DNA from 3 places in the Rothia sp. SD9660Na genome. Region 1 is predicted to be linked to each of the others. Evidence: riboswitches for the same ligand, from Rfam matches in the RefSeq annotation. Region 1 holds a riboswitch; each other region holds the start of a gene.
What was found. A riboswitch is a leader RNA that binds a small molecule or an ion and turns the genes downstream of it on or off. The one in region 1 is predicted to bind S-adenosylmethionine.
Positions count from the first base shown of each region.

Region 2: it holds a riboswitch for S-adenosylmethionine, as region 1 does, so the genes downstream of both, QM007_RS09305 (nuclease PIN) here and QM007_RS10050 (LLM class flavin-dependent oxidoreductase) in region 1, are expected to answer to the same signal.
Region 3: it holds a riboswitch for S-adenosylmethionine, as region 1 does, so the genes downstream of both, QM007_RS08585 (O-acetylhomoserine aminocarboxypropyltransferase/cysteine synthase family protein) here and QM007_RS10050 (LLM class flavin-dependent oxidoreductase) in region 1, are expected to answer to the same signal.

Region 1 covers NZ_CP125946.1:2,143,600-2,153,220, forward strand. The annotation lists gene QM007_RS10020 (ABC transporter permease) at 1-318, shown strand, start outside; gene QM007_RS10025 (hypothetical protein) at 410-1,000, opposite strand; gene QM007_RS10030 (ABC transporter ATP-binding protein) at 1,107-2,858, shown strand; gene QM007_RS10035 (NAD(P)-dependent oxidoreductase) at 2,919-3,881, opposite strand; gene QM007_RS10040 (TetR/AcrR family transcriptional regulator) at 3,991-4,566, opposite strand; gene cls (cardiolipin synthase) at 4,718-6,229, shown strand; gene QM007_RS10050 (LLM class flavin-dependent oxidoreductase) at 6,324-7,790, opposite strand; SAM riboswitch class IV at 7,899-7,999, opposite strand; SAM riboswitch class I at 8,201-8,294, shown strand; gene QM007_RS10055 (ABC transporter ATP-binding protein) at 8,299-9,105, shown strand; gene QM007_RS10060 (aliphatic sulfonate ABC transporter substrate-binding protein) at 9,114-9,621, shown strand, end outside.
Region 2 covers NZ_CP125946.1:1,974,195-1,983,815, forward strand. The annotation lists gene purH (bifunctional phosphoribosylaminoimidazolecarboxamide formyltransferase/IMP cyclohydrolase) at 1-339, opposite strand, end outside; gene purN (phosphoribosylglycinamide formyltransferase) at 467-1,045, opposite strand; gene QM007_RS09285 (hypothetical protein) at 1,157-1,570, shown strand; gene QM007_RS09290 (cell division protein PerM) at 1,577-3,379, opposite strand; gene QM007_RS09295 (SDR family NAD(P)-dependent oxidoreductase) at 3,492-4,265, shown strand; gene QM007_RS09300 (PIN domain-containing protein) at 4,338-4,769, opposite strand; gene QM007_RS09305 (nuclease PIN) at 4,766-4,981, opposite strand; SAM riboswitch class IV at 5,017-5,144, opposite strand; gene QM007_RS09310 (DEAD/DEAH box helicase) at 5,295-9,011, shown strand; gene QM007_RS09315 (MFS transporter) at 9,014-9,621, shown strand, end outside.
Region 3 covers NZ_CP125946.1:1,813,708-1,823,328, forward strand. The annotation lists gene QM007_RS08555 (GNAT family N-acetyltransferase) at 1-536, opposite strand, end outside; gene QM007_RS08560 (GNAT family N-acetyltransferase) at 734-1,354, shown strand; gene QM007_RS08565 (glycine--tRNA ligase) at 1,506-2,888, opposite strand; gene QM007_RS08570 (RNA-binding S4 domain-containing protein) at 3,030-3,248, shown strand; gene QM007_RS08575 (alpha/beta hydrolase) at 3,272-3,958, opposite strand; gene metX (homoserine O-acetyltransferase MetX) at 3,990-5,216, opposite strand; gene QM007_RS08585 (O-acetylhomoserine aminocarboxypropyltransferase/cysteine synthase family protein) at 5,231-6,577, opposite strand; SAM riboswitch class IV at 6,699-6,816, opposite strand; gene QM007_RS08590 (S9 family peptidase) at 6,955-9,138, shown strand; gene QM007_RS08595 (hypothetical protein) at 9,147-9,621, shown strand, end outside.

The DNA of each region.
Region 1 (9,621 bases):
CTCTTCTGGTTCCCCGGTCTCTTCATCCTGGTGATTTCACTGGCCGTCAACTTTGTGGGCGATGGCCTGCGCGACGCCTTTGACCCCCGCCAGAAGAAGTTCAACCCCAAGAAGGCAACCAAGCGCACCGCCCACTCAGCCGAAAACGGCGTGGGTATCGACGGTTCCGTAGCCGCCCCGGCAGCAGCCGCTGGAGCGAGCACCGCTACCGTGCACGCCTCACTTGCCTCAGAGGTAGAAACCCCGCACAGCACCCGCACCTCAGATTCTCTTGATCAGGATCTGGACGGCCCGGCGGGCTCACCCCAGAACAAGTAGCTCTCATCGCTTGAGGCGGTGAGCACACCAGCACTCACCGCCTCATTAATAACCGAATAGAGAAGGCAGAACCTCCCGGCTTACCCCGAGCCTAGAAAGCCAGACCCGCTACTGCTGCTAGAAGCAGAAGGACGAAGATAGCCGCCCCGACGGCGTCCACCCGCGATTCCTGCCGGGGCGAGACCCCCTCCAGGGCAGCGTCCTCAACCAGCTCCTGCCAGTAGCCGCGCACCACCAGGGCAACGGCCCCCGCCGCTGAATTCGGCAGGTCCGAAGCCCGGATAGAGCGCTCCGCACCGTAAGTGATAGCGGGCAAACGCTCAAGGTCCTGACGGTGGGTAGAAAGGGACGCCACCATCCCGCTTGACGGCAGACCAAAAGCCTGAAAGCGCTTGGTGGGAGTCACCAGGGTCAGATGGTACTTAGTTGAAACATCGATGAGGGCCGCATAATTGACCGTATGCGTCACAAAGGGGTTATAGATGGTGAGCTCATCAGCGCCCACCACCAGCCGAGAGCGGCCCAGCACGTACCACACCGTGTAGGCCATCCAGAGAATGCCCCAGCCACCGGTCAGCAGGTCTGATAAGCCACCGCTGACCGCCAAGGCCACCAGCACGCTCGCTGCAACCAGCACAGCGCACCAGGTATAGAAGGGGGCGGTTTTCACGTGAAAGGTCACCGGAGGGTTCTGCAAATACTGAGACTTCATAGTCTCTTGATTCTCTCAGATGAGACAGCTCTACCCCACTAACCTCTACAGAAACAACCAAGAGTTGGGAAAACCAGTGAATACACCAACCACTCAGCCAACCGGCGCCCAGCCGGTCCTCGAGGTCCGCGACCTCAGCGTTGACTTCGGCGTCGAACGCACCTGGGTTCCCGCCGCCATGAACCTCAACTACGAGGTGCATGCCGGTGAAGTCCTCGCCATTGTGGGTGAATCCGGCTCAGGTAAGTCAGTTTCGTCCATGGGTATGATTGGGCTGCTGCCCAAGAACGCCCGCGTAACCGGCTCTGTTAAGCTCAACGGCCGCGAACTCGTTGGCCTGTCCAACACCGAGCTGCTCGGTGTGCGCGGTGAAGAAGTCGCCGTGATCTTCCAGGAACCTATGACCGCCATGAACCCGGTCATGACCGTAGGCGACCAGATTGTTGAGACCCTGCGCCTGCACAAGAACATCTCACCGGCGGAGGCCAAAGAAGAAGCCATCAAAATGCTTGAGATGGTCGAAATGCCCGACCCCATCAAGGCTTTCAACTCCTACCCCCACCAGATGTCGGGTGGTCAGCGCCAGCGCGCCATGATCGCCCAGTCGCTTTCGACCAACCCCAAGCTGCTCATTGCCGATGAGCCCACGACAGCACTCGATGTGACCGTTCAGGCTGAAATTCTTGAGCTCATGCGCAACCTGCAGAAGAAGCTCAACTCAGCTATTATCCTCATTACCCACGACATGGGTGTAGTCGCCGACCTGGCCGACCGCGTCGCTGTGATGCGCCGCGGCCAGATCGTTGAAACCGGAGAAATCCACGAGGTCTTCAACAACCCCCAGCACGAGTACACCCAGGCCCTACTCGGCGCCGTACTCCACCTGGGTGGCGACGAAATCGACGTGAATGCCGCCATTGACGACGCAGCCGAGCACCAGCGTCCGGCCACCGCCCTGCTGGAACAGGTTGCCCCCCAGCGCACCGGCAAGGTCATTCTCTCCCTCAAGGACGTGGCCCTCGAATACCCCAAGCAAGGTCGCGTAGGCCCCTTCCGCGCTGTCACCGGCGCCAACCTCGAAATCCGTGCCGGTGAGGTACTGGGTCTTGTGGGTGAATCGGGCTCCGGTAAGTCCACCATCGGCCGCGCCACCGTAGGCTTCCTACAGGTCGCCGAAGGTGAACTGAACGTCTGCGGCATTGATATGCGCAAGCCCAGCCGCAAGGACCTGGCCGAAGTACGCAAGCACGTAGGCATGGTCTTCCAGGACCCCTCATCCTCTCTCAACCCCCGCCTGCCCATCGGCGAATCCATCGGTGAGCCCATGATGCTTGCCGGCGTCGCCAAGGGAGCCGAGCTGCAGAAGCGTATCGAGGAGCTCCTGGATCGTGTAGAGCTACCCCGCTCCTACCGCAACCGCTACCCGCATGAGCTCTCCGGCGGCCAGAAGCAGCGCGTCGGTATCGCCCGCGCCCTCTCCCTCAAGCCCAAGCTACTCATCGCGGACGAGCCCACCTCGGCTCTGGACGTATCGGTGCAGGCCCGCGTGCTTGAGCTCTTCCAGGAACTCCAGGAAGAAATGGGCTTCGCCTGCCTCTTCGTTACCCACGACCTGGCAGTCATCGACGCCCTGGCCGACCGTATCGCGGTGATGCGCCGTGGCGAGATCGTAGAGCAGGGGCCGCGCGAGCAGATTCTGCGCCATCCCCGCGAGGTCTACACCCAGCGCCTGCTGGCCGCTGTTCCGCTGCCCGACCCGGACGCCCAGGCTGAGCGCCGCGAACTGCGCGCCAAGCTGCTGGACGAAACCGGCCACGTCGTCAGCTAAAGGCAACTAAAAGGAGCTCCACCAGATTATGGTGGAGCTCCTTTTGTGTACCTAATACACCTAGTTCATCTTGTTGCGCCAGTCGGCGTCCTTGCCCGCGCGGGCATCGCGCAGGGCCTGCAGGTTCTGCTTGATGAGGGCTTCGGGCTCTACCGGGCGGCCGCCCGCTGAGTGGGGGGTGATGACGATGTTCTTGGCGTCCCACAGGGGGTCGCTGGCTGGCAGGGGTTCTTCGACTACAACGTCGACAGCGGCGCCAGCAATGCTGCCCGAGTTGAGGGCTTCGATGAGGTCTGCCTCGTTGACGGTGGGGCCGCGGCCGACGTTGATGACGTAGGCGCGCTGGGGTAGCTTGGCCAAGCGGGCGGTGTCGAGGGAGTTCTTGGTTTCCTCGGAGTTGGGCAGGATCATGACCAGAATGTCGGTGGTTTCTAGGACCGAGTCGATGTCATCGGTGGCGACCACGGGGAAGCCCGCACGTTCACCTGCTGAGCGGGCAATGCCGGTGACATCGGCCCCGAAGGCATCGAAGAGGCGGGCGGTGGCCTGGCCGATAGAGCCAAAGCCCCAGATGGTGACCTTGGCGCCGAGCAGGGTGGTGACCTGATTGGCCGGGTGCAGTTCCTGGGGGCCGCCTAGTTCGGTCGCCCAGTTCTTCTGTGCCTGGTGCTCTGCCAGGGTGGGTAGGAAGCGTACAAAGTTCAGGGCCAAGGCCAGGGTGTGTTCGGCAACGGTCTTTGAGTGCAGGCCGCTACCGGAGGCGATGACGGCCTCGGGGCGGAAGCCCGCGGCCCGTGCCTGATCGGGCCCAGCCAGCAGGGCCTGAACTAGCTCTACCTGCTGGAGGTGGGCTGCGGCGTCCTTGAGCTGGTCGTTGGTGTTGCCCCAGGCTACGAGCACATCGGCGTCGTGGTGTTCGGGGGCGATGTTGACGGCCGGGTCGTAGCTGACTAGCTCGTCGCCGGGTTCTGTGCCGAGGGCACTCTGGTCGAGGGTGATGGATGTTGGCAGAAGAATCTTCATGGTCTACTCCTTTGTTCCAAATTTTAGGCGCGGGGCGCCCATTAGCCACTTTACCCCTGTGGAGCCCTGCTGAGTCTACCCGTGACGCCGCATGACGGGCGTGCCGCAACTAGTCTTCGCGCAGCAGGTGGCGGAAGGTCTGTACGGCCTCGCGGATTACCTCATCGCGTTCTTCACCCTCGGGGACGCCGCGGGTGTAGTCCAGGTAGCGGAGCAGGGCCGAGGTGATACAGAGGGCTGCACGCAGGCGGGGTTCTGAGGTGCCCGCGTCCGCCTCGTTCTCGGGCAGGTAGGGCCAGGGGCCGCGGCGGCCGCTCGCACTGAACTCCACCCAGTTGACGGTGCGCAGCAGGTCAGCCAGGGTCTTTTCACACTCGATATGGTGGGTTTTCAGGCGGTAGCGCAGCTCCGGGTATTCCTGCACTAGGGGACGCACCTGCGGGTAGGTGGGGCTGTCAACCGACGCGACCATAATGTCGAGCATCAGGTGGGCGACGCGCTCAAAGATGTAGAGATCCTGGCGGGCATCATCGCGCTGCAGGATGTCATCGGTGATGACGGGGGCGCGCAGGCCCAGCACAGCGTCCTCTTTGCCCGCGAAGTAGTTGAAGAGGGTGCGGGGGCTGACCCCGGCGGCTTCAGCGATTTCGTCGGTAGTGGTGGCTTTGAGGCCCTTCTCAAGCACAAGTTTGAGCGCGGCCTCGTGAATCGCGGTGTGGGTTCGCTCGCGGCGCTGCTGGCGCGCAGACTTCTCGGGTTTTTCACACCACCAGTCTATTGCAGGGGCTGGTACAGATTTGGACGTGTAGCCCCGCGAAGCTGGCTGCCCCGGTAAAATGGGAAAGGTGAACCTAGGCCTTCCTCCCCTAATTGACTTGCTGAGCCTCCCGCAGTGGGCTTCAATTACCCTGCTGGTGATTGACTTGCTGATTCGTCTGACCGTGATTTTCTGGCTGCCCTATAACCGCAAACCGGTGGTGGCGCTCGGCTGGCTAATGGCGATTTTCTTTATCCCCTTTGTGGGTCTCTTCGCCTTCTTGGTGTTTGGCTCCAACCTGGTGCCCAGGCACCGCCGCAGTCGCCAGCGCAGCATGAATCAGATCATTAAAGAAGCGATTCAGGGGGACGACGCGGTGCTGGGCGACCCGGTGCTCTCTGAGCCTGCGCGGGTGGCAGCTAACCTCAACTACAAGCTCGGTGCCCTACCGCTAATTGGCGGTAACGACTTTGAACTGCGGCACGATAACAATGTGGCCCTACAGGAAATTGCCGAGAGAATCGACCAGGCTAAGAAGTACGTTCACTTCGAGTTCTACATCACCGCCCTCGATTCAACCACCGAGCCCCTCTGGGATGCCCTGGTGCGGGCCCACCAGCGCGGGGTTGCGGTGCATGTGCTCATCGACCATATCGGCTCCCGCAAGTACCCCCGCTGGCGGGAACTTCAGCGCAAGCTCAACGAAGCCGGGGTGCCCTGGCGGCTCATGCTCCCCCTCAAGCCCTGGAAGGGCCAGTGGCAGCGCCCCGACCTGCGCAACCACCGCAAGATTGTGGTCATTGACGGCGAGATTGCCTTCTCCGGCTCCCAGAACGCCATCGACCGCACCTATAACCTCAAGGGCAACATCAAAAAGGGTCTGGAATGGAAGGACCTCTCCTTCTTCTGCACCGGCCCCGTGGTGCACGAGCTCAACGCGGTGTTCGTCTCTGACTGGTATGCCGAGACCAAGGAACTCCTACTCGACGAAATTGACGCCGACATCGAAGCCCACGACGAGGCAGGGCAGGAGGGCCAGCGTCCGCTCGCCCAAATCGTGCCTTCTGGCCCCGGTTTCGAAACCGAAAACAACCTGCGCCTGATCAACCACCTGATTTACAACGCAGAAGAACGTATCATCATCTGCTCCCCCTACTTCGTACCCGAAGAAACCCTGCTGCAGGCGCTCACCAATATGTCCCTCTCAGGTATCAACGTGACCCTGATTGTCTGCGAAAAGGGTGACCAGTTCCTGCCAATTATGGGCCAGCGCTCCTACTACGAGCAGCTGCTTCGTTCGGGTGTGAAGATTCAGCAGTACCCCGGCCCCACCGTACTGCACTCCAAGTTCATGATTGTGGACGACGAAATCACCTTCATCGGTTCCTCCAACATGGACCCCCGCTCATTCGCCCTCAACTTTGAGGTTTCCACCTTTATCGTGGGTAAGCCCATGGTGCAGGAGCTCGAAGAGGTTGCCCGGGATTACATCTCCCGCTGTAAGCGTCTGCGCTACGACGAGTGGGTCAACCGCCCTGCCCACCAGAAGATTGCCGAGAACCTCTGCCGCCTGTGGAGCGCCCTGCTCTAACCGTCGGCACAGCATAAAGAAGATAAGGACGCCGCCCCGCACTCCCCTGCCCGATGGCAGGAAGGCGCGGGGCGGCGTCCTTATCTCAGAAGAACTAGTGGCCTGCGGCCTCAGCCTTCTCGGCGTTCTCAATCGCTAGCTTGAGGAAGTCACGGGCCGGGGTGTCGGCAACGGAGGGCTTGCCCGCGTAGGCGCCGCGGTACTTGGCAGCCGGGTGGCGCTCGTCCACGTACTTGTTGCCCTCACCGAAGAGGCTCTCGCGCAGGGTGGAGCCCTCATAGGCGGTGCGGTAGCGGCCGCGCTTCTGCAGCTCGGGAACAACGAACTCGACGAAGTCCTCGAAGGAGCCGGGGGACACATGGTAGGCAAGGTTAATGCCGTCCAGGCCGCCCTCATCAATCCACTTCTCCAGCTCATCGGCAACGGTCTGGGGTGAACCCACCAGAACCGCACCCATGCCACCGGTGGCGCAGTGCTCGGCGATGTCCTTGCGGGTCCACTCCTTCTCCTTATCCTGCAGGGTGAAGGGGGTCAGGAAGGACTGGATCGACTCGGTCTCAACGTACTTAAGGGCCTCGTCCTCATCGAACTGATCCAGGTCAAGACCGCTCCAGCCGCCGATGATGCCCTGGGATGCCTCAACGTTCTGGTACTTGAGGTACTCGGCGTACTTGGCCTGAGCCTTCTCGTCGGTCTCGTCCACAACAACGGAGAGCATAGCCAGAATCTTCACGTCATCACGCTTGCGGCCGGCCTTTTCAGCCTCGTTGCGGATGCGCTCGGTCAGCACCTTAGTCAGGTGGGGGCGCAGGGCGGTGATGAAGATAGCCTCGGCGTGCTGGCCTGAGAAAGCCTGGCCGCGGGAGGACGCACCGGCCTGGAAAATCACCGGGGTGCGCTGGGGTGAAGGCTCGGTCAGGGCGATGCCGGGTACCTGGAAGTACTTGCCCTTGTGCAGGATAGGGTGAACCTTAGAGGGGTCAGCGAAGATACCGTTTTCACGGTCGCGGGGCACAGAGCCGTCCTCCCAGGAGCCTTCCCACAGCTTGTAGCAGACGTCGAGGAACTCTTCGGCAATCTCGTACCGCTCATCGTGCTCAATCTGACCGGGCAGACCCTGGTTCTCAGCAGCAGACTGCAGGTAGGAGGTCACCACGTTGAAGCCCACGCGGCCACCGGTCAGATGATCCAGGGTGGAGTAGGAGCGGGCCAGGGTGTAGGGCTGGTTGTAGGTCACGGCAGCGGTAACGCCAAAGCCCAGGTGCTCGGTGACAGCAGCCATAGCAGAAATCTGCAGGAAGGGGTCACCCACAGGAACCTGGGCGCCGTCCTTCAGCACGGGAGCTACTGAATCCTTGTAGACATCGTAAACACCGACCACATCCGCAATGAAGACCGCATCAAAGAGGCCCTTCTCGCAGACCTTAGCCAGGTCGGTCCAGTACTTGATGGTGTTGTACTCATCCGCGCGGTTGCGGGGGTGACGCCACAGGCCAAAGCTCTGGTGGCTGGTGGTGGTCATATCGAAGGCGTTGACGACGATGCGCTTCTTCTCGGTCATGAACCGGGCCCTTTCACAGGTGGTGCTTGGCCCTCCGCGCCCGTGCTGCCACTGGCGTCCTTACCCAAAGTAAAAGGCGCCGAGCCTTCGCGGAGGTGGCGCCTGGTTGCGCCGTACTTGCATTACTGCCTGATCCTCATCTGGGGCACCCCGCTACGGGAGAGGGTTGCCGCCCAACTAGCCAGAGCTTGACGTTGGGACTCTTGATCTTGAGATTTAGTGTAGCCCGCCCAGCCCGCCCAGGTGCAAGCATCTCGGGCTACGTTTCACATTGTGGCGCGTGTTGAGCTCTGTTACGGACGTCTGCGGGTTCCGGTCAGATCAACCCACAGCGTCACACTCGTAACCGGCCGAAATACCGCGTCATACTCTTGCCCAGTTCCACCAAACGCCCCTAGCGTTGAAAGCGTTAACCATCCAGAGCGACCGAGAGACTTGGCTCCACGACGTCGCAGCAACCTCCCTACCCCAGGGGTCGGTGCTAACGCCAAGAGACGATGGAGAAAGCATGAGCGCACCCACGCTAGAAGGCACCCCCACCACCCTCACCGCCTGCGAAATCGACTTCAATGCCGTCGGCAAGACCTTCATCGGCGAGCGCGGGGAGACCCGCACCGTCCTTAAAAACGTTTCTTTTACCGCCTACCCGGGTGAGATTATCTCGATTATTGGTTCCTCGGGCTGCGGCAAATCAACCCTGCTGCGGGCTGCTGCCGGTCTGGGGGCTGCGACCGCCGGTACCGTTACCATCGACGGTAGCCCGGTACGGGGTCTCGATTCCCGTGTAGCTATCGGCTTCCAGGAACCGCGCCTACTGCCCTGGCGCACCGTTGAGAAGAACGTGGCGCTGGGTCTGCCCAAGGGCACCCCCAAGGACGTTGCCCGCGAGCAGGTTGCCCGCCTTCTGGACGTTGTGGGGTTGGCAGACTACGCCCAGCACCGCCCCCGTGAGATTTCCGGTGGCATGGCTCAGCGCGCATCCCTGGCCCGGGCACTGGCACGGAACCCCGGCATCCTTCTGCTCGATGAGCCCTTCGGCGCTCTCGATGCCCTGACTCGCATCAACATGCAGGACCTGCTGCTCGATATTCATGCCCACGACCCGGCCACCGTCCTGCTGGTCACCCACGACGTGGAAGAAGCACTCTACCTCTCAGACCGGGTGATTGTGCTGGGTAAGCCGGACCCCGCCGCGCCCGCGACGATTGCCCGCATTGTTGAGGTGCCCGATCACCGCCCGCGCGACCGCGGCAACCCGGCGCTTGCCACCCTGCGTAAAGAACTTTTGGCCGAACTCGGCGTTGAAGAACACTAGGAACACACATGTCACTCATTTCTCGTCTCACCACTACCTCTGCCCTGCTCGCAACCGGCACCCTACTACTGACCGGGTGCCTAGCAGGGGAAAACGCTTCTACCGCCGACACTTCTGCCGCAGCGGGCAACACCACCGTCACCATCGACTACGCCACCTACAACCCACTCTCCCTGATTATCAAGGAAAAGGGGTGGCTTGAGACCGCCCTGGAAGAGCAGAGTAAGGACGTCGAGTGGGTACAGTCCGCTGGATCAAATAAGGCGAATGAGGCTCTGCGTTCTGGCGCCATTGATGTGGGTTCCACCGCGGGCTCAGCTGCCCTGCTGGCTCGTTCCAACGGCTCCCCCATTCAGGTGATTGATCTCTACTCCCAGCCCGAGTGGTCCGCTCTGGTGACCCGCACCGACACCGGTATCTCATCGGTGAAAGACCTGGCCGGTAAAAAGGTAGCCGTCACCAAGGGCACCGACCCCTACTTCTTCCTGCTCCAAGCTCTTGAAGAAGCAGGTGTAT
Region 2 (9,621 bases), 170 kb from region 1:
GGGGTAGAGGTTGACGACGACCAGGTCGAAGGCCTCGATGTCCATGTCTTTGAGGGTGTCGATGTGTTCCTGCTTGCGGCGGTCTGCCAGGATTCCGGCGTGGACGCGGGGGTGCAGAGTCTTGACGCGGCCTTCGAGGCATTCGGGGAAGCCGGTGATGTCGGAGACTTCGGTGACAGGCACGCCGGCTGCGGCGATGGTGGAGGCGGTGGAACCGGTGGAGACGATAGCGACACCGGCTTCATGCAGGCCCTTTGCTAGGTCTTCGAGGCCTGTCTTGTCGTAGACAGAGACGAGGGCACGCTTGAGCGGTACGCGGTCGAGCTGAATGAGACTCACAGATTAACTCCGTTTCTTGTGCTGCCGGGGTTGGCCCGGGTCAGCAGGTGGTTACGTGGGTGTGAGTCGTTTTGATGTGGGCCCCGACCCTAGGCCCAGCCCCGTGGTGCGGGGCTAAACTTGCGGGTTAGGCGGGATTGCCCTTGAGATCTTGGGCCAGACGGGCGATGGTTTCTACCAGGAGCACTCGCTCTTTGACCTTGATGCGCTCGTGCAGGGTTTCTTCGGTGTCGTCATCGAGCACATCGACGGCAGCTTGGGCCAGGATGGGGCCGGTGTCGACGCCGGAGTCGACCAGGTGCACGGTCAGGCCGGTGACCTTGACCCCGTGGGCCAGAGCGTCGCGCACGCCGTGGGCTCCTGGGAAGGAGGGTAGCAGGGCGGGGTGGGTGTTGATGATGCAGTTGGCGAAGCGGTCAACGAGCTGGGCATCGACGATGCGCATGAAGCCAGCAAAGATGATGTAGTCGGCGCCGTAGCTGGCAATTTTTTCTTCGAGAGAGCGGTTCCAGGCTTCGCGGGTATCGTAGTTGCTGGGCTCAACGAGGAAGGTATCGATCCCGGCTGCCTCTGCTCGTTCAAGCCCCAGGCAGGGCTTGTCGGCCCCCACCGCCACGACTGTGACGTCAAGGTCGCCGGCTGCTACGGAGTCAAGGATGGACTGCAAATTTGTGCCCGAGCCGGACACCATCACCACAATGCGCATACAGAAAAGTTTATCGTATGCGAGCGCTAACACACCGCTGAGTTTTTATGCTGAGATGCCGGGGTCTTACGCTGTGCGGGGTGAGCGCTGTGGCGCGGTAAGGTGGTAGGTATGTCTGACTCCGTGCGTCCTTCTGCCCAGCTACCTTCTGACCGTGTGCTTGAGAATATCAAGGTGTGGTCCCGCCTGTCGTTTTTGGCGATGGTTGCTACGGTGGCTAGCACCTCGTACCCGGGCTGGTTTGCCGCGGTAACAGCGGCCCTGGCGGTGCTGACCTTCACTCTTGCCACCGTGACCCTGGTGAAGATGGTGGGAGCTAAGTTTCCAGCTTTTTCGGTGGTGCTCATGGTTATGGTGATGTTGTGGTCACTCTTCTTGGGCTTCGCTGCGCTGGTCCAGCTAATTTTTGTGGACGCCGCGGTTGGCTACGCCGAGTGCCTGCAGCAGGCTGTCACCCTGAGCCGCCAGCAACAGTGCACCTCGCAAATGAGCGACGGCCTGCTGCAGCAGCTCATGGGGCAGTAGCTGGGATTATTCCTTGCCCGTACCTTCTGCCAGCTCTTCAAGGCGTTTTTGGCGGCGGGCACGTAAGGACTTAGGACGCTTCACCACGGGCCGGAAGGGCACAGCGGGTTCTTCAGCTTCAGTCTCGGGTACAGTCTCTGCTTCCGCTTCGCTGGCTGCGGGTTCTTCAGCTTCGTTTTCAGGCGCTACTTCCTCAGCCTCAGGAGCAGCTTCATCGCTCTCAGCAGGCTGAGTCTGCTCGCGGTCAGCCAGAATACGGGCCAGCGCCAGCGCAGCGGCGCCCTTCTCGTTCGAGGCCGCAACCGACCCGCCCTCAGCGGGAGTCTTGCCAGCGGCGTCCTGACTCTCTAGCTCACCCGGTTCTGCGTCTACCTGCTCGGCGGCGTCCGGCTGGGCGGCATCCGACCGATCAGACCCAGCCTTTTCTGCCTTACGCTCGGCACGGGCCGCTGCCTTCTGGGCCTTGGCCTCGGCGCGGGCGGCACGCTTCTGCTCGCGGGTGGGCTTGGCCTGGGCAAATCGCTCCAGTTCACCGGAGGTATCGCGCGCCAGCAGGTGGGCAAGGCCCAGCCCCAGCATGGTGCCGCCCGCCAGCAACACGGCAGAGAAGGCCCCAAAGATAAGGGGGTGCGGGCCGATAGCCGTGAAGCGGCCCAGCCCCAGCGACCCATTGGCAGCCCAGCCCAGCAGGGTGGTCAGCAGGAAGGTCGGCAGCAGGGTCAGGACGGCAAGCCCCAGGGTCGAGAGGGGCCAGGACAGCCAGCGGAAGCGAATCTTGAGGGAAAGCCACTCGTCAAAGTGGTTTTCACCTTCGCGGAAGAACCACCAGCCGCCCAGGGCACCGGCGGCTAGGGGCACGGTAAGGGCCAGGTAGCCCCAGGGCTCGGACGCGTGCGGCAGCGCCCCCAGCACCGGCAGGGAGGGCATGACCCCAACGTTGGTGCCGGTCAGGTCAACGGAGGTGCCGGCGCCCAGGGCAAAGCCCGCACCGGAGCTCCACGCCATGGAGTAGACCACCAGGTTCACGAGCAAACCCAGCTGCAGCAGGGTCAGGGCTAGGCCGCCGACGGCACCAGCGTGCAGGGTCTGATAAAGAGAGACGACGTCGTCCCAGTGCCAGAAGAGGGTGACGACCAGTAACAGGGCGCCACCGGCCACAAAGGCCAGCACGCCCACCAGGGCTGCCCGCAGCAGAGCCCAGACGTAGGAGCCTGCCCAGCGGGAATACTGGCTGAATTTCTTGACCCAGTCGGCCGCATTCACACCAATCATGGCTGCCAGTGAGCGCGATTCAGCATACCCGCCCAAGATGATGCCCAGGGCAGCTACCCAGAGGGGTACCAGAGCCGTGAAGACAGGTGAGGTGGAGAAGAAGTCGTTGGTGGATAGCAGGCTCACCCCGGCACCCACCAGGGCGTAGGCGAGAAGACCGCCGACCAGGGGCTGCCAGAACTGACCCTCGTAGCTAGCGCGGGCCAGGCGGCGGCCGGAGCGATAGCAGAGGGCCAGGGGAATCAGGGTGAGACCCAGAGGCACCAGGCTCATAGTTCCGGTCACCGCTGAGAAGACCCCCTGCTCGGGAATGTTCATGTTCAGGGGCACTCCGTGAACCAGCAACCACAGGTGCCCGGCCGCAGAGACAGCACCGGCTAGGGTACCGCTGCTGCTGAAGCCGTTGGTGTACCAGACCGCCACCAGGAGCAGGACGACGGTGAGGTAAGAGGCCAGCGCCACGAGGGCAAGTTCAACTGAGCCCTGCAGCCACAGGGGCATAGGGAGGGAACGTTTGGGGTGAGCGGTGGTATTCATCGTCTTTCATCATGTCATGTTTCTCTGTTGTGTGCCTGATGACGCTGGCGTGCGAGGTAAGAGTGCGGTGAAGATAACCGGCCCATCTCGCCCCGGCGGTAGAATGGGAGCTATGAGCAGTGAAACTTCGTATGTGATGGTTACCGGCGCTTCAGCAGGTATCGGGGCCGAGTTTGCCCGCCAGTATGCAGCAGCCGGGTACAACCTGGTACTCACTGCCCGGCGGGCCGAGGCTCTAGAAGAACTAGCAGCCCAGCTGCGCAGCAGGTTCGCGGTAGATGTTGAGGTAATCCCTGCCGATTTGCTGGTGGAGCAGGATGTCGCCCGCCTGGTTGAGCGCCTACAGCAGGTTGAGCGCCCCGTGGAGATACTGGTCAATAACGCGGGTTTCGGGCTTGGCAAGAGCTTTGATGCCGCGCCCGTAGAGCGCCACTTAGACCAGGTCGACGTGTTGGCTAGGGTCCCGCTCCAGCTCATGCACACGGCGATTCTTACCATGCTGCCGCGCGGGCGGGGCCGCATTATTAACGTTGCCTCGGTGGCAGCCTTTACCCCCGGCGGCACCTACTCGGCAGTTAAACGTTTCCTGGTGGTGGCCTCAGAATCGGCCCACCTGCAGTATTCGGGCCGGGGTATCCACGTGACGGCCCTATGCCCGGGCCTAACCCGGTCGGAATTCCACGACGCCATGGGCCAGGGCGAGCCCCGCCTACCGGACTTTTTATGGCTGAGCCCCCAGCGGGTCGTTGCCGAAGGTATCGCTGCGGTCACGGCAGGTAAGCCGATCTGTGTGCCGTCCTTACCCTACAAACTAACGGTCGCAGCCGCACGGGTGCTACCCCGCCGGCTGGTGGCAGCCGCAATAGCGAGAACGCGAGATTACTAAAGGTTTTGCAGGCTCACAGCGAAGCTGCTGGGCTCCATCCAGCGTGAGCCTGTGGAACCTATATTGCAGGCTCTAGTCTTCCCAGGGATCCACCGCCGGGACGCCCCAGGACTTATAAATCTCGGCCTTGCTCGAAATAATCTCAAGCTGATGGACGGTGGCGGTGGCAGCCATCAGGCCCTCAAGGGCCGCTGTGGCGAGGGGGGCGGGGCGCTGCCCACCCACCAGGTGAAGATGCTTCTCGGCGTGGCGTCCGGCCCACTCCAGTGATACCTTCGCATCGACTTCTAGCACGTGAGAGTCGAAGCGGTCCATGAGCTCAGCGAGCCAGCGTTCGGTTTCTGGGTAGGGGTAAAGCCCCTTGAGTTCACCAAGGCTGAGTACCGAGATGTACATGGTGCGGTAGGAGCGGCGGCGTAGGCAGTTCACTACCTGCGGGTGCGGGGTGGCCTTGCGAATCTCGGCAAGGACATCGGAATCGAGAAGCAGACCTACCTGGCTCATGCAGCTTTCAGAACACCGTACTCAGTTGCAGGGATACCGCTGGGGTTGGGGGCCAGCAGGAAGTTGAGGAATTCGCTGCGCTCGTTGGAGATGCGGGTGTAGTCCTGGATGCTCATTGCGGTGTAGCCGCCGCGGGCGGGTACAGAGGCAGCAGAGATGTTCTTCTGAACGGTGATGTGAGGACGGTGGGCGTGAGGTCGAGCGTTTGACATGCCGTCGTTGCGCGTAAAGTGCGCATTCCTTTCGAAACTTGCTCTTGCCTGCACCAAACAGCGCCGAAATGCGCGATGCAGACCGCTTCGTCATCCGAGCCACCCGTGAACATGGGGTTGGCGTTCAACCAAAGTCGGAGCTTGACAGTTGAATCTCTTGAAGCTGGTAAAAGCATAACCCGCTCTCAGCGCTTCTGTAAACACCGTTCTCAGAAATTTTTCTTACTGTGATGAACCAGCCCGTGGGCGCTGTGGGTAAGGCGGTGCGATACGCTAGAAGACTAGGTATTTGCTCTGTTGTGAAGGTGCGCCTGTGTCTACTTCTTTCCCTGAAATCCCGGTGACAGCCCCCGCCATTATTCGGCAGGTGGGCTCTCGTGCCTACACGCGGGGGCAGAGGTACATGCGGGAAGGCAACGTCATCCGATACACCTATGATGAGCAGGCCCGGGTGCTGGAAGGGCAGGTGGCTGGCTCTGGTTCTGCCCCCTACACCGCGCGGGTGGCTTTCCCCTCCGAGGTTGCCGCTGGCTCCTACGCTTTTTCCTCGACCTGCTCCTGCCCGGTGGCCCACAACTGTAAGCACGCGGTGGCACTGATGCTGACCGCCATCGACCGCACGGCCAAGGCCAAGCGGGCCATGACGGCATCCTCAAGCACCTGGAAGACCAGGGAGAACCGCCCGGCACCCGGCGCAGACCAGCCCGGTGGCGCTAATGAGAAGGTGCAGGAAATCTTGCAGCTGGCCGACACCATGGGTCTGCAGCGGGCAGCAGATTTGCTGAAGGAGTACAAGAACGGGCAAACCGGTGAGGACGGCCAGCCAGACGCAGGTGCCCGGGTCGGGCAGTCCCTGCCGGCTTGGCAGCGCTCCCTGGCTCATTCTCTTGCTGCCCGCCCCAGCTACGATAGCCGCAACCACCGGGTAACCGGCGCTCTTGATGTGCGCCTGGTAGTTCCCGGTAAGTACGGCTGGACCAAGAATAGTGGGGCTCCTCGTATCTCGTTGGAGGCCCGGCCCCTCATGATGGGGGCCCGCGGCAAGTGGATCAAGGGCGGTTTGAGCTGGGAGAAGTTTTCGGGCTCTGCCGCCGGGTCTGCTGGCACCGGCCTGCTCCCCGAGCACGCCGCCTGGTTCAATGAGTTTTATGCGGTTATTCGCGGGTCCCAGTCCATCTACTCCTCACACCGCGATTGGGCTTCTGTCTCAAATGTGGATTCCTCACTGCTCTGGCAGTTGCTGGAATCTGCCGATGAGGTGGGCTTGACCATCCTCTTGGACGGCAAAGAAACCGGTCTGACTATCGCAAGCGCACCCCAGGTTGAGCTGGCCCTTGAACCGGTCCCTGAGCGGGGGGCGTCCGCCGATGCCCTGCGCCTGACTCCCCTGCTCCGCTGGGGAGCGTACACCCTGCCTGCTAGTTTTACCCATAAGCTGGGCAATAACCGGCAGGGCTTTATCGCCCTGGGTGGGGCGGCCCAGGAGACCTACGTGAAAGCGGCAGCGGCAGCCCGCTGGGACTCCACCCTGCCTTCGGCTCTTGCCCAGGCTGAGGACGTAGCGCCCGCGGACCGCCCCTCCTGGCTCACCGCCGACTCCGAGCTGGTGCTCATTCCTCTAGCTAAGCCGCTGGATGCAGTTGCCGAATCCCTGATATCCGGGGAACAGGTGACCGTGCCGGCCGCCGACGTCCCCGCCTTTTTTGCCGACTACTACCCCGCCCTCACCCGGGCGCTGCCCATCTCAACGAGCAGCGAAGAGCTGGAGCTACCGGCCGTCCGTATGCCCACCCTGGTGCTGAGCATTGCCTTTGACGAGCCGGGCCCGCCCTTCACCGCCCACACCGCCTGGCACTGGGAGTACCCCGTCAACCCCACCGGCGATGACAGCGATTTTCTCAGGCTCGATGCTCTGGGCTACCCCGGCGAAGACCGGGCCGATGTGCGCGATACTGCCCACGAGTACCGGGTGCTCAAAGAGGTCAAGAGAATCCGCCCGGGCATTCCCTTCACCCGCCACTACACCGAGAACTGGGGCACCCGCACCCTGTTGGAAACCTACCTGCCCGACTACGAGCAAATTGAGGGTGTACGCGTTGATGTGACCGGGCCCCGCCCCGAATTCCGCGAGCTCGATGAAGCCCCCGAAATCATCGTGACGGTGGATGACACCCGCCACCGCGACTGGTTCGGTTTGGGCGTTGCTATCAAGGCCGGGGACTGGCATGTGGCCTTCTCCGATGTTGTTGCCGCCCTGGCTAAGGGCCAAACCCACCTGCTGCTCGGTAATGGCCAGTACTTTGCGCTCGACCGGCCCGAGTTTATGAAATTACAAGAGCTGCTGCGCGAAGCTGCTCAGCTCACCGACAAGACCGGCCCGCTCAAAATCAACCGCCATCAGGTAGGCCTCTGGGAAGAACTCGAAGAGTTAGCCGCCGAAACCCAGACCGTGGCCGCCTGGGATGAGCAGGTTTCAGCCCTGCTCAACCTCGATGACCACTCCCCCGCCGATGTACCCACTACCCTGCAGGCAACCCTGCGCCCCTACCAGGTAGAGGGCTACCAGTGGCTGGCCTTCCTCTGGGAACACGGTCTGGGCGGGGTGCTGGCTGATGACATGGGCCTGGGCAAAACCCTACAAACCATCGCCCTCTTCCTGCACGCCCAGCAAAAAAAGCAGGACACCGCCCACCAGCCTGGCACACCAGAAGGCGGGGCGGACGCGTCCGCCCCCTTCCTGGTGGTCGCCCCCACCTCGGTAGTGCCCAACTGGGTGCGGGAAATCAAGCGTTTTGCCCCCTCCCTCACGGTGGTGGGGGTAGAAGAATCGGTGCGAAAGTCGAAACGGCGACTGGCCGACACCGTCGCCGGAGCCGATGTTATGGTGACCAGCTACGCCCTCTTCCGGCTCGATGAAGAACACTACTTTGAGCTGGGCACCCAGCAGCCCTTTGAGGGGCTGGTGCTCGATGAGGCCCAGTTCGTTAAAAACGCCAAAACCAAGGCCCACCAGGCCGCCCGCGACCTGCCAGCCCGCGTCAAGATTGCGGTCACCGGCACCCCCATGGAAAACAACCTCATGGAATTATGGTCCATGTTCTCAATCGCTGCCCCGGGGCTCTTCCCCTCGGCCCGCGCCTTTAAGGACGTCTACGCCACCCCCATCGAATCAGGGGAAGAGACCAAGGCCCTGGGCAGGCTGCGCCGCCGCATCCGTCCGCTCATGAAGCGCCGCACCAAAGAACTGGTGGCCGCTGATCTGCCCGAGAAGACCGATATGCGCATCGACGTACCCCTGGCCCCAGCTCATCGCAAGGCCTACGACACCCACCTGCAGCGCGAGCGCCAAAAGATCCTGGGTCTGTTGGAGGATATCGACAAGAACCGTTTCACCATCTTCCAGTCCCTCACCACCCTGCGTCGTCTGGCGCTCGATGCTACCCTGATTGATGCCGAGCGCTACGCCGGGGTGGAGTCGTCAAAGCTGGACTACCTGGAGCAGAACCTGCCCGAAATTATCCACGACGGCCACCGGGCCCTGATTTTCAGCCAGTTCACCGGCTACCTCAAGAAGGTCGCGGGCAGGCTCTCTGAGATGAGCATTCCCTATCTCTACCTGGACGGCTCCACCCGCAACCGCGGGGAGCTGCTCGAAGAGTTCGAGTCAGGTACCGCTCCCGTCTTCCTGATCTCCCTTAAGGCAGGCGGCTTCGGTCTGAACCTGACTAGCGCCGACTACTGCTTCATCATGGACCCTTGGTGGAACCCGGCTGCCGAACAGCAGGCTGTTGACCGTGTGCACCGCATCGGGCAAACCAAGAACGTGATGGTCTACCGCCTGGTCTCAGCGGGCACCATCGAAGAGAAAGTCATGGAACTCAAAGAATCCAAGGCAGCCCTCTTCGACGCGGTGGTCGACGAGGGGGCCTTCTTTGCCTCCCAGCTCACCGCTGCCCAGATCCGTGACCTGCTGGCTGCCCCAGAAGCGGACGCCGGGCAGGGCGCCGCCCCAGAGAAGACAGGAGAGTAACCGTGGGCAAGATTCTCATGGACTTCACCCCACTCACCTACTCCCCCGATTTCAGACGCATCTGGCTCGGCGGGCTCTTCTCAACCATCGGCTTTGCCATCACCAGCGTGGCAATCGCCCTCGAAATTTACGCGCTCACAGGCTCTGCCGGGGCCGTGGGCCTGGTGGGTCTAGTATCGGTAGTTCCCCTGGTCATTGGCGGGCTCTATGGTGGCGTGATCGCCGACCGCTACGACCGGCGCAAGGTCGCCTTAGCTGCCACTCTCAGCATGTGGGGTGTCACCGTACTCATCGCCCTACATGCCTGGCTCAACATCCACAGTGTAGCGGTACTCTACGCCCTCATTGCCGCAGAATCCCTGCTCCAGCCCATCAACCAGTCCGCCCGCGGGGCCATTATCCCCCGCCTCATCAAGCCGCGCCTGCTCCCGGCAGCCAACACTCTCATGATGTCGGTCGGGACCCTGGGCATGAGCGCAGGCCCGCTCTTGGGTGGACTTTTGGTGGCCTCAGTGGGCTACCAGCTCACCTACTCCATCAACGTCTTTGCCATGACCGTTGGCATCTGGGCCCTCTACCGGCTCCCAGCCATGCTCCCGGAGCAGAGCGG
Region 3 (9,621 bases), 330 kb from region 1:
AAGCGCTGGGTAAGTTCGACAGACCCAGTGGCTAGATCTTCGATGGCCTGGGTGATACGTTCAGATTCGTCCTGGCGCAGGGGCACAGACGGCACCGCCCCAGCTTCAATGCGCACCATACGCGAGCGCTGGGCCGCCGTGAAACCACGGGCTAAGGCGAAGTTTAGGCCGGTAGATTCTGGCTCCACGGTGGCGCGGAAAGCCGAAACGCCGCGAGAAGATGAGGCAGCGGCGTCCTTCAGAGCCTCTAGGAGCAGGCTGCCCAGGCCTGCGCGGCGGTGCTCGGGGGCTACTTCGATGTAGGCCCACAGGCGATTAGGGTGCAGGTCGGTCTCGTAAACGATACCTGCGGCTACAGGAACGCCCTGGTGCTCGGCGATGAGGGTGCGGGAGAAGCGGGTGGTGGAATCGGGCCCGAAGGACGAGCGGAAGGCGGCTACCTGCCGGTTTTCGGCATCGTGCCAGTATTCGAGCAGGGCTAGGGTGTCGCCCTCGCGCCAGGGGCGCAGGGTATAGGTATTCTTGGCGGTGCTCATGGTGGTGCCTTTCGGGTAGCCGTCCGGGGTGTACCCATCTACTTTAGCGCCCCTACCCTACCTGCGGGCGTCCGTGCGGCAGAAAGCCTGCATGCTGAGCGTGAACCGGGCAAGTAGCATCTTGATTTCACCGGCCCGTTACCGGCTAGACTTTAAGGGCTTAAAGTTTGTTTGACTCGATTATTTAGCGTGGTGTTATGACTTCTCGCCTTGCCCACAAGCCCACTCTGACCGGTTCCCGCATTGAGCTACGCCCCTTTGATGCTGAAGCCATCGACGCCATGATTGAGATTTTGCAGGAGCCGGAGGTACTGGTTAAGACCGGCACCGTGCACTCCCGCTCAACGGAAACCCACCCCTTCAATGAGGCTAAGACCCGCGAGTGGTACTCCCGCCGTAACGAGAAGAAGAACCGCCTTGACCTGGCTATTTTTGCGCTCGACCAGCAGAAGTATGTGGGCGAGGTAGCCTTCAACGAGTACGACCCCGACAACGGGTCAGTCAACTACCGTATCGCCATTGGTCAGGCAGGCCAGAACAAGGGCTATGGTACAGAGGCCACCAAGCTCATGGTCGATTACGCCTTTGAGAAGCTAGATCTGCACCGCATTGAGCTAGAGGTGCTGGACTTCAACGAGCGAGCCAAGCACGTCTATACCTCCTGCGGTTTTGTGCCCGAAGGACGCCGCCGCGAGGCTTTCCTAATTGACGGCGAGTACCACGATGCAGTGATTAAGTCGGTCCTGCGCAGTGACTGGGAGGCCGCCCGCTCGGTATCGGGCCACCTGACGCTGGACTTGAAGCGGGTAGAAATCTAGCGCCGAAGGTGCTGGAGGTATAAGAAAAGGACGGACGTGCGGAGAGCCTGCTGGCTCGGGGCTGGCGTGAATTGGGGTGAGCGCCCCAGCGCGAGCCCCAAGAGGGTCAGCAGGCGAACGCGCGTCCGTCCTTTTATGTACCTATAGATACCTACTTAGTCAGCTTAGCTGCCAGGTAGGCGGTGACCTGGTCGAGTGAGACGCGTTCCTGAGTCATGGTGTCGCGTTCGCGGATGGTAACGGCCTGGTCTTCGAGGGTGTCGAAGTCGACGGTGATGCAGAAGGGGGTGCCGATTTCGTCCTGGCGGCGGTAGCGGCGGCCGATGGCGCCGGCATCGTCGTAGTCAATGTTCCAGTTGCGGCGGAGCTCGTCGGCCAGGTTCTTGGCGGTGGGGACGAGGTCTTCCTTCTTAGAGAGGGGCAGAACGGCTGCCTTGACGGGGGCCAGGCGCGGGTCGAGCTTGAGCACGGTGCGCTTGTCAACGCCGCCCTTGGTGTTGGGGGCTTCATCTTCGACGTAGGAGTCGACGAGGAAGGCCATCATGGAACGGGTCAGGCCGAAAGAGGGCTCGATGACGTAGGGCACGTAGCGTTCGCCGGTGCCCTGGTCGAAGTATTCGAGCTTGGCGTTGGAGTGTTCGTTGTGCACGCCGAGGTCGTAGTTGGTGCGGTTGGCGACGCCCATGAGTTCGCCCCACTCTGAGCCGGTAAAGCCGAAGCGGTATTCGAGGTCCATGGTGCCTGCGGAGTAGTGGGCGCGGTCGTCTTCGGGTACGTCGAATTTGCGCATGTTGTCGGGGTTGATGCCGAGGTCTACGAACCAGTTCCAGCAGTCTTCGATCCACTGGTCGTAGTACTTGGGGGCGTCGTCGGGGTGCACGAAGTATTCGATTTCCATCTGTTCGAACTCGCGGGTTCGGAAGATGAAGTTGCCGGGGGTGATTTCGTTGCGGAAGGCCTTGCCGATTTGGCCGATGCCGAAGGGCGGACGCTTGCGGGCGGCGGTGACGACGTTGTTGAAGTTGACGAAGATGCCCTGGGCAGTTTCGGGGCGCATGTAGTGCAGGCCCTCTTCGTTGTCAACGGGGCCCAGGTAGGTCTTCATGAGGCCGGAGAAGTTTTGGGGTTCGGTCCACTGGCCCTTGGTGCCGCACTTGGGGCAGACGATGTCGCCCATGCCGTTTTCGGGGGCACGGCCCTTCTTGGCTTCGAAGGCTTCAATCAGGTGGTCCTGGCGGTGGCGGGAGTGGCAGGAGAGGCATTCAACGAGGGGGTCGGTGAAGGTTGCGACGTGGCCTGAGGCTTCCCAGACTGCCTTGGGCAGGATGATGGAGGAGTCGAGGCCGACCATGTCTTCGCGGCCGCGTACGAAGGTTTGCCACCACTGCTGGCGGATGTTTTCTTTGAGTTCGGCACCGAGCGGGCCGTAGTCCCATGCTGAGCGGGATCCTCCGTAGATTTCACCTGCCTGGAAGACGAATCCGCGGCGCTTGGCCAGTGAAATAACGTTGTCGAGTTTGGACTTCGGTGCCATAGTTTTTGGTTTCTCCTATGAGCCTGCGCCACCGGTTGCGGCGTGCTTGGATGTAAAAAAGAAAGTGGGCCGGGTGGCGCACACGTCTTTAAGCCTACCGCACCTGGGTGCCTGGGTGCGGGCGCGGGTAGAGTGGTGGGTATGAGTATTGAGTCTGTTTTTATTCGTGATGAGATGATTCGCCTGGGCCAGTTTTTGAAGCTGGCTAATCTAGTGGAGAACGGGGTGCATGCCCGTGAGGTGATTCAGGACGGCCTGGTGAAGGTGAACGGTGATATTTGTGAGCAGCGCGGGCGTCAGCTACACGCTGGCGACACTGTGGAGCTGAACGGTCTGACGGTGCAGGTGGAGACCGAGTAAGCTAACTGCTCTTACTGCCTGGGTTAAGCAGACAGTACCTTCTCTTTGAGAAAGTCCGTGACGTGGGTGAGTTCTGCGGCGGCGACTCCGTGCCCGATGTTGGGGTAGGTCTGGGCGGTGAGAGCGGTGTGCCCGGCTACCCATTCGCGGGTAAAAGAGATTTTGTCGGCGGTGATGACGGGGTCAGCTTCGTCGCTCCCCCAGAAGAGGGGCAGGGGCTCGTCAGCTAGCTGGGCGTCCTTGAAGTAGTGTTCCCCACCGGCCACGGCGTAGCCGGAGAGCCCTACCACAGCCTTGATGAGATCGGGGCGGGTACGGGCTACCGAGGTGGCAAGGGCCATGCCCTGGGAGAAGCCCAGCAGGGTCACGCTGTTGTAGTCGGCGGCGATGGGTTCGAGCCAGCCCAGCAGGTAGTCCACGGCTAGTTCGATTGCGGTGAAGCCTACGGTTTCAAGCTGCTGGTTGAGGGGCCACCACTGGTAACCCATGGCGGGGCCTTCAACGTAGGCGGAGTCGGCATCGGCCGGTAGCTGGTAGCCAACGGGCTGGGGCGCGCGGACGGACGCGTAGGTCACCTTCTCGCTGGGCAGGTAGGGAGTGAGCCCCAGCAGGTCACGCTCGTGGGAGCCATAGCCGTGTAGGAGGACGACCAGGTGGGTGCCCCGGCGAAAAGGTTCTGCCTTGGAATATTCAACAAGGTACTGGTTCATAACCCCCAACTTACCACCGGCTGAGCCGACTTTAGACCACTGACCATAGGTGTTTGCGCCCCCGCGGTTGTGCTTCGTCGGCGGCGTCCCGGGTTTCGATGCTGGTGGCAAGTATGCGTTCGAGCTGGTGGTGTTCGATGAGGAAGCCGTCGTGGCCGCAAGGTGAATGAATCACGGCAGGTTCTACGGGGTTGGGTAGGGCTGCTGCGAGGATCTGGGAGTCGGAGGGGAAGAAGAGTCGGTCGGAGTCCACGTAGGCGATGGTCCAATTGCAGACGGTGCGGGCCAGTGCCTTTTCAAGACCGCCGCGGCCCCGCCCGAGGTCGTGGGAGAGCAGGGCTTCGTTGATAGCCAGGTAGGAGTTAGCGTCGAAGCGGTTGGTAAGTTTGGTGCCGTGGTGGTCCAGGTAGTTTTCAACCTGGTAGCGGCCGCGTTCAGCGCTGATAGGGTGCAGGACCTTGTGGCCGTCCTGGGCGTCACGGCCGAAGCGGAAGTGAAGTTCGGCAGCTGAGCGGTAGGTGGTGTGGGCGATGCGGCGGGCCAGAGCCAGGCCGGTGACGGGGCCGCGGCCGGGGTAGTAGTCGCCGCCTGCGAAGGCTGGATCCTGCCGGATGGCCAGGTTTTGCATGTGGCCCCAGGCGATCTGTTCGGCGGTAGCTGCGGGGCCGGAGGCGATGACGGCGCAGGAGCGGACGAGGTCGGGGTAGGTGACGGCCCATTCTGCGGCGCGGGCGCCTCCCAGGGAGCCACCGATAACGTGGTGGAGGGAGGTGACGCCCAGCTGGTCGAGTAGGCGCTTTTCGGCGTGGACGCCGTCGCGGATGGTAACCAGGGGGAAGCAGGATCCCCAGGGCCTACGGTCGGGGTCGATGCTGGCGGGGGCTGGTGAGGCGGGGCCGGTGGAGCCGTAGCAGCCACCGAGTATATTGGGTGAGATGACGAAGTATTTGTCGGTGTCGATGACGCGGCCGGGGCCAACTGCGGTGGGCCACCAGCCGGCGGCTTCAGCGGCTTCGCGGTCCTGCTCACTGGCGTCCGCCCCTACTCGCCCTGCCGAGACGTGGGTGTCGCCGGTCAGGGCGTGCAGGATCAGGATGGCGTTGTCGCCCGCCTCGTTGAGGGTGCCCCAGGTTTCGTACCCGATGGTGATGTCGGGTAGTACTACCCCTGATTCGAGGGTCAGGTCACCGATAGAGGCGTGGGTGAGGACGCCGTCGGTGCGATGGGGGGCACTGTCAGCGGGACGTGCTGTCGTCATTGAGCTACCTTTCCTTAGCGGATAGCGGCAAAGCCGAGGTCGAGGTCGGCGAGAATGTCATCGATGTGCTCGATCCCTACCGAGAGGCGGATGAAGGCTGGGCTGATACCGATGGCTTCAAGCTCTTCGGTGGTGGACTGGCTGTGGGTGGTGGAGGCCGGGTGGACAGCAAGTGAACGCACATCGCCAATATTGACCAGCAGGGAGTGCAAGGAGAGGGAGTCCACGAACTTCTGGGCGGTTGCGGCGTCGGCGTCCTTGAGGGTGAAGCCGAGGACGGCGCCAGCCCCCTTGGGCAGGTACTTTTGGGCCAGGTCGTAGTAGGGGGAATCAGGCAGGCCGGAGTAGGTGACAGATTCGACCTGGGGATGGTCCTTGAGGAACTGGGCAACCTTGAGGGCATTCTCTACGTGGCGCTCGACGCGCAGGGAGAGGGTCTCAAGACCGATGGCAATATTGAAGGCGTTGGTCGGTGAGATGGATGAGCCGAGGTCGCGCAGCAGAGAGACCCGGGCTTTAAGGATGTAGGAGAGGTTGACCCCAAAAGCCCCATCTGCACCGAGATCGCGGGCATAGACCAGGCCGTGGTAGCTTTCGTCGGGCTGGTTGAAGAGGGGGTACTTCTCGGGGTAGGCGCCATAGTCGAAGTTACCGGAGTCGACGATAACGCCGCCGACCGAGGTGCCGTGGCCGCCCAGGTACTTGGTGGCTGAGTGGATGACCACGTCAGCGCCATACTTGATGGGGTTGAGCAGGTAGGGGGTGGCAATGGTGTTATCGACGATGAGCGGCACCCCAACCTCGTGGGCCACGGTCGAAACAGCCTCAATATCAAGCACATCGCCGCGAGGGTTGGGCAGGGTTTCTGCGTAGAAGGCCTTGGTGTTCTCGCGGGCTGCTGCTCGCCAGGACTCGGGGTCGGCAGGGTCGTCAACGAAGGTGGTTTCGATGCCGAGGTTCTTGAGGGTGTACTTGAGCAGGTTGAAGCTGCCGCCGTAGAGGGAAGGGGAGGCAACGATGTGGTCCCCGGCCCCGGCGATGTTCAGGATTGCGAAGGTTGAGGCTGCCTGGCCGCTGGCGAGCAACAGGGCCCCGACGCCACCTTCGAGGGCAGCGATACGGTTTTCAACGGCTTCCTGGGTGGGGTTGTTGATACGGGAGTAGATGGGGCCCAGCTCTGAGAGGGCGAAGCGGCCTGCTGCCTGGGCGGAGTCCTTGAAGACAAAGGACGTGGTCTGGTAGATGGGCAGGGCGCGAGCGCCGGTTGCCGGGTCAGGTTCCTGGCCAGCGTGAATCTGCTGGGTTTCGAACTTCCAGCCGGTGGGGTTGGAGGGGGTGGGAACGGTGTTCTCGGTGGTCATGCGGTTACTCCTAGGGAGATCGTTGTTTCAGTGTTCAGTTGAAACGGGCCGCATGCCGTATCTTCCGCCCGGGTCAGGAGGAAAAGAATCTGATGCCCTCGCAGAAGATAGAGGCACATCGGTCCCGCGCTTGCGTACCTGGTTCTCGGTGGGTACGCCCGGTCTTCACCCAGGGCACCCCACCGCGAGTGGAGGGTTGCCGACCAGCGAGCTGGGGCTTAGCGCTGGTTCTCTTGACCTGTTTCTAGTCTGGCTGGCTCACCCGGGGAGCGTCAAGAAAGGGCTCTAAAGTTTCAGCATGTGTCCTTGTATTGCGTACGTTACGTTCTGTGAGCGTCATTTAGAATGGTGGGAAGCGAGTTTTTACGAAAGGGCTGATGATGTCTCTGACTCCTCCTCTTGCCAAGCGCGTGCCCCTTGCGCGCACCCATCACGGTGATACTTTTGTTGATCACTACGAGTGGTTGCGCGATAAGGAAAGCGCCGAGGTTCTAGAGCATCTACGCGCTGAGAACGCCTTTACCGAGGCGGTCACAGAAGATCAACAGCCCCTTCGGGACGCTATTTTTGAAGAGATTAAGGGCCGTACCCAGCTCACCGATATGTCTGTGCCCTCGCGCCGCGGGGCCTGGTGGTACTTTAATCGCACGGTTGCCGGTGAGCAGTACCCGGTCATGTGCCGCGTCCCTGCCCTGACCGAGGGTAGCGTTGAAGAGCGCTACCAGCCGCCGGTCGTCCGTCCCGGTGAACCGCTCGACGGTGAGCAGGTGGTGCTGGACTGCAACGAATTTGCCCGCGATATGGCCTTTTTCTCCCTGGGATCCTTCCAGGTCACCCGCGACGGTTCCTTGCTGACCTTCGGTGTGGACGATTCAGGCGATGAGCGCTACACCCAGTACTTCAAGAACCTCGATACCGGAGAGATTCTGGAAGAGAAAATTGAGGACGTCTTTGCAGGGGCCTTCTTTGCCTCTGGAGCCAAGCACCTGATTTATTCGGTGGCCGATGAGTCCTGGCGCCCCTACGAAGTGCGTGCCCACGCCATTGGCACCAGCGCCTCTGAAGATTTTGCCCTCTACCGCGAGGACGATAACGGCCTCTGGTTGGGTGCTGGCATGTCGTCCTCCCGTACCCACGTAGTCATTACCTCATCCAACTCTGAGTACTCAGAGACCCGCATTATCAATATCCACGAGCTGGGCCAGCTAGAGCCCACCCTCATTATGAAGCGGAACGCCGGTATCGAGTACTCCACCGATATCATCGACGTGGAGGGCACCGGCTATCTGGTCATCGGCCATAACCACGAGGCCCCCAACGGTGAAATCGTACTGGCTCCCCTGCGGGAAGAGTACGTGCCCTTTGCCGATTTCAAGGCCAGCTGGATTCCCCTGGTGCCCCACCGCGAGGACGTCCGCCTTGAGTCCGTGAAGTTCTCCCGCAACCATCTGGTGCTCATGGCCCGTGAGAACACCACCGTTAAGGTATTCGTTGCCCCGCGTACCGCTCTTGCGGAGCAGGTTGCCGCAGCCCACCCCCAGGGCATTGACCTCTATGAGCCCGGCGGCTTTACCGAAGAGCTCTACACCTCGGCTTTCTCGGGTGTGAATATCATGTCCCCGGTCATCCGCCTGAACTACACCTCCTACCTCACCCCCAGCAGCGTCTACGAATACTTCCCCGATACCGACGATCTGGTGCTGCGCCGCCGCACCCCCGTGATCGGTTACGAGCCCGAGAACTACACCGCCTACCGTATGTGGGCACCGGCTGCCGACGGAGCCATGATTCCGCTCTCTGTCATGCACCGCGCCGACCTCGATAAGACCCAGAAAAACCCCCTGATTCAGTACGGCTACGGGTCCTATGAATCCTCCATGGACCCCTATTTCTCCACCGCCCGCCTGAGCGTGCTGGACCGCGGCGTCATCTTCGTCGTTGCCCACATCCGCGGTGGCGGCGAAATGGGCCGTGCCTGGTACACCGAGGGCAAGAAGCTGGCTAAGAAAAACACCTTCACCGACTTCATCGACGCCACCGACTTCCTCGCCTCCCAGGCCTGGGTGGACGCTGCTCGTATCGGCATTATGGGTGGATCAGCCGGCGGCCTGCTCATGGGTGCCGTCGTCAACATGGCCCCCGAAAAGTACGCAGCCTGCCTGGCCCAGGTACCCTTCGTGGATGCCCTGACCACCATTCTTGACCCTAACCTGCCGCTCTCGGCCCTGGAATGGGAAGAATGGGGCAACCCCATCACCGACAAGGAGGTCTACGACTACATGAAGTCCTATACCCCCTACGAGAACATCCGCCCCGTGAAATACCCTGCCATCGCAGCGGTTACTTCCCTCAACGACACCCGCGTCTTCTACGTCGAACCGGCTAAGTGGGTAGCAGCCCTGCGCGAAACCATCGACCCGGCCTCCCCCACTCCCCTGCTCAAAATTGAGATGGACGGCGGCCACGGCGGCGGCTCAGGCCGCTACACCGCCTGGCGCGAAATCGCCTGGGACTACTCCTTCCTGCTCACCCACCTGGGTGCCACTAGCGTCACGGAGTAAACCCGCCGATGCCAACGTCCACTGATCTAGTAGATCTCACCCCGCGCGTCCCCCACGAAATCCTACTCTCCCTGCTGAATAAGCCGCCCTACCGGGAAAAGTGGATGCGGCACGTGCAAAGACGCCGGGGTAACTCCATCAACCAACGAGCCGTAGCCACCTTCATCGCCTACGAGCTTTCTGACTACCTGAACCAGGACATCGACCCAGCAACCATCAAAGACAGGGTCTCGCGCGCCCTGAACGGCGAAGCAATTTCGGACGCCACCGCCCACATGTTCATCACAGCCTTCGAGTTCACCGCAGCCGAAGCCAGAGAACTGCAGCGGGCCCTCTCAGCCCACAGCCTCAGCCGAAAGCTTGCCCAGCGGGCAGAGACCCTCACCAGCGCCGAAAGCACCATCGACACCCGCAACTACACCTCCCTCTCCACTCTGATGGACGGCCACGTCGACCGTTTCGGGTTCATGCGCCACATCATCG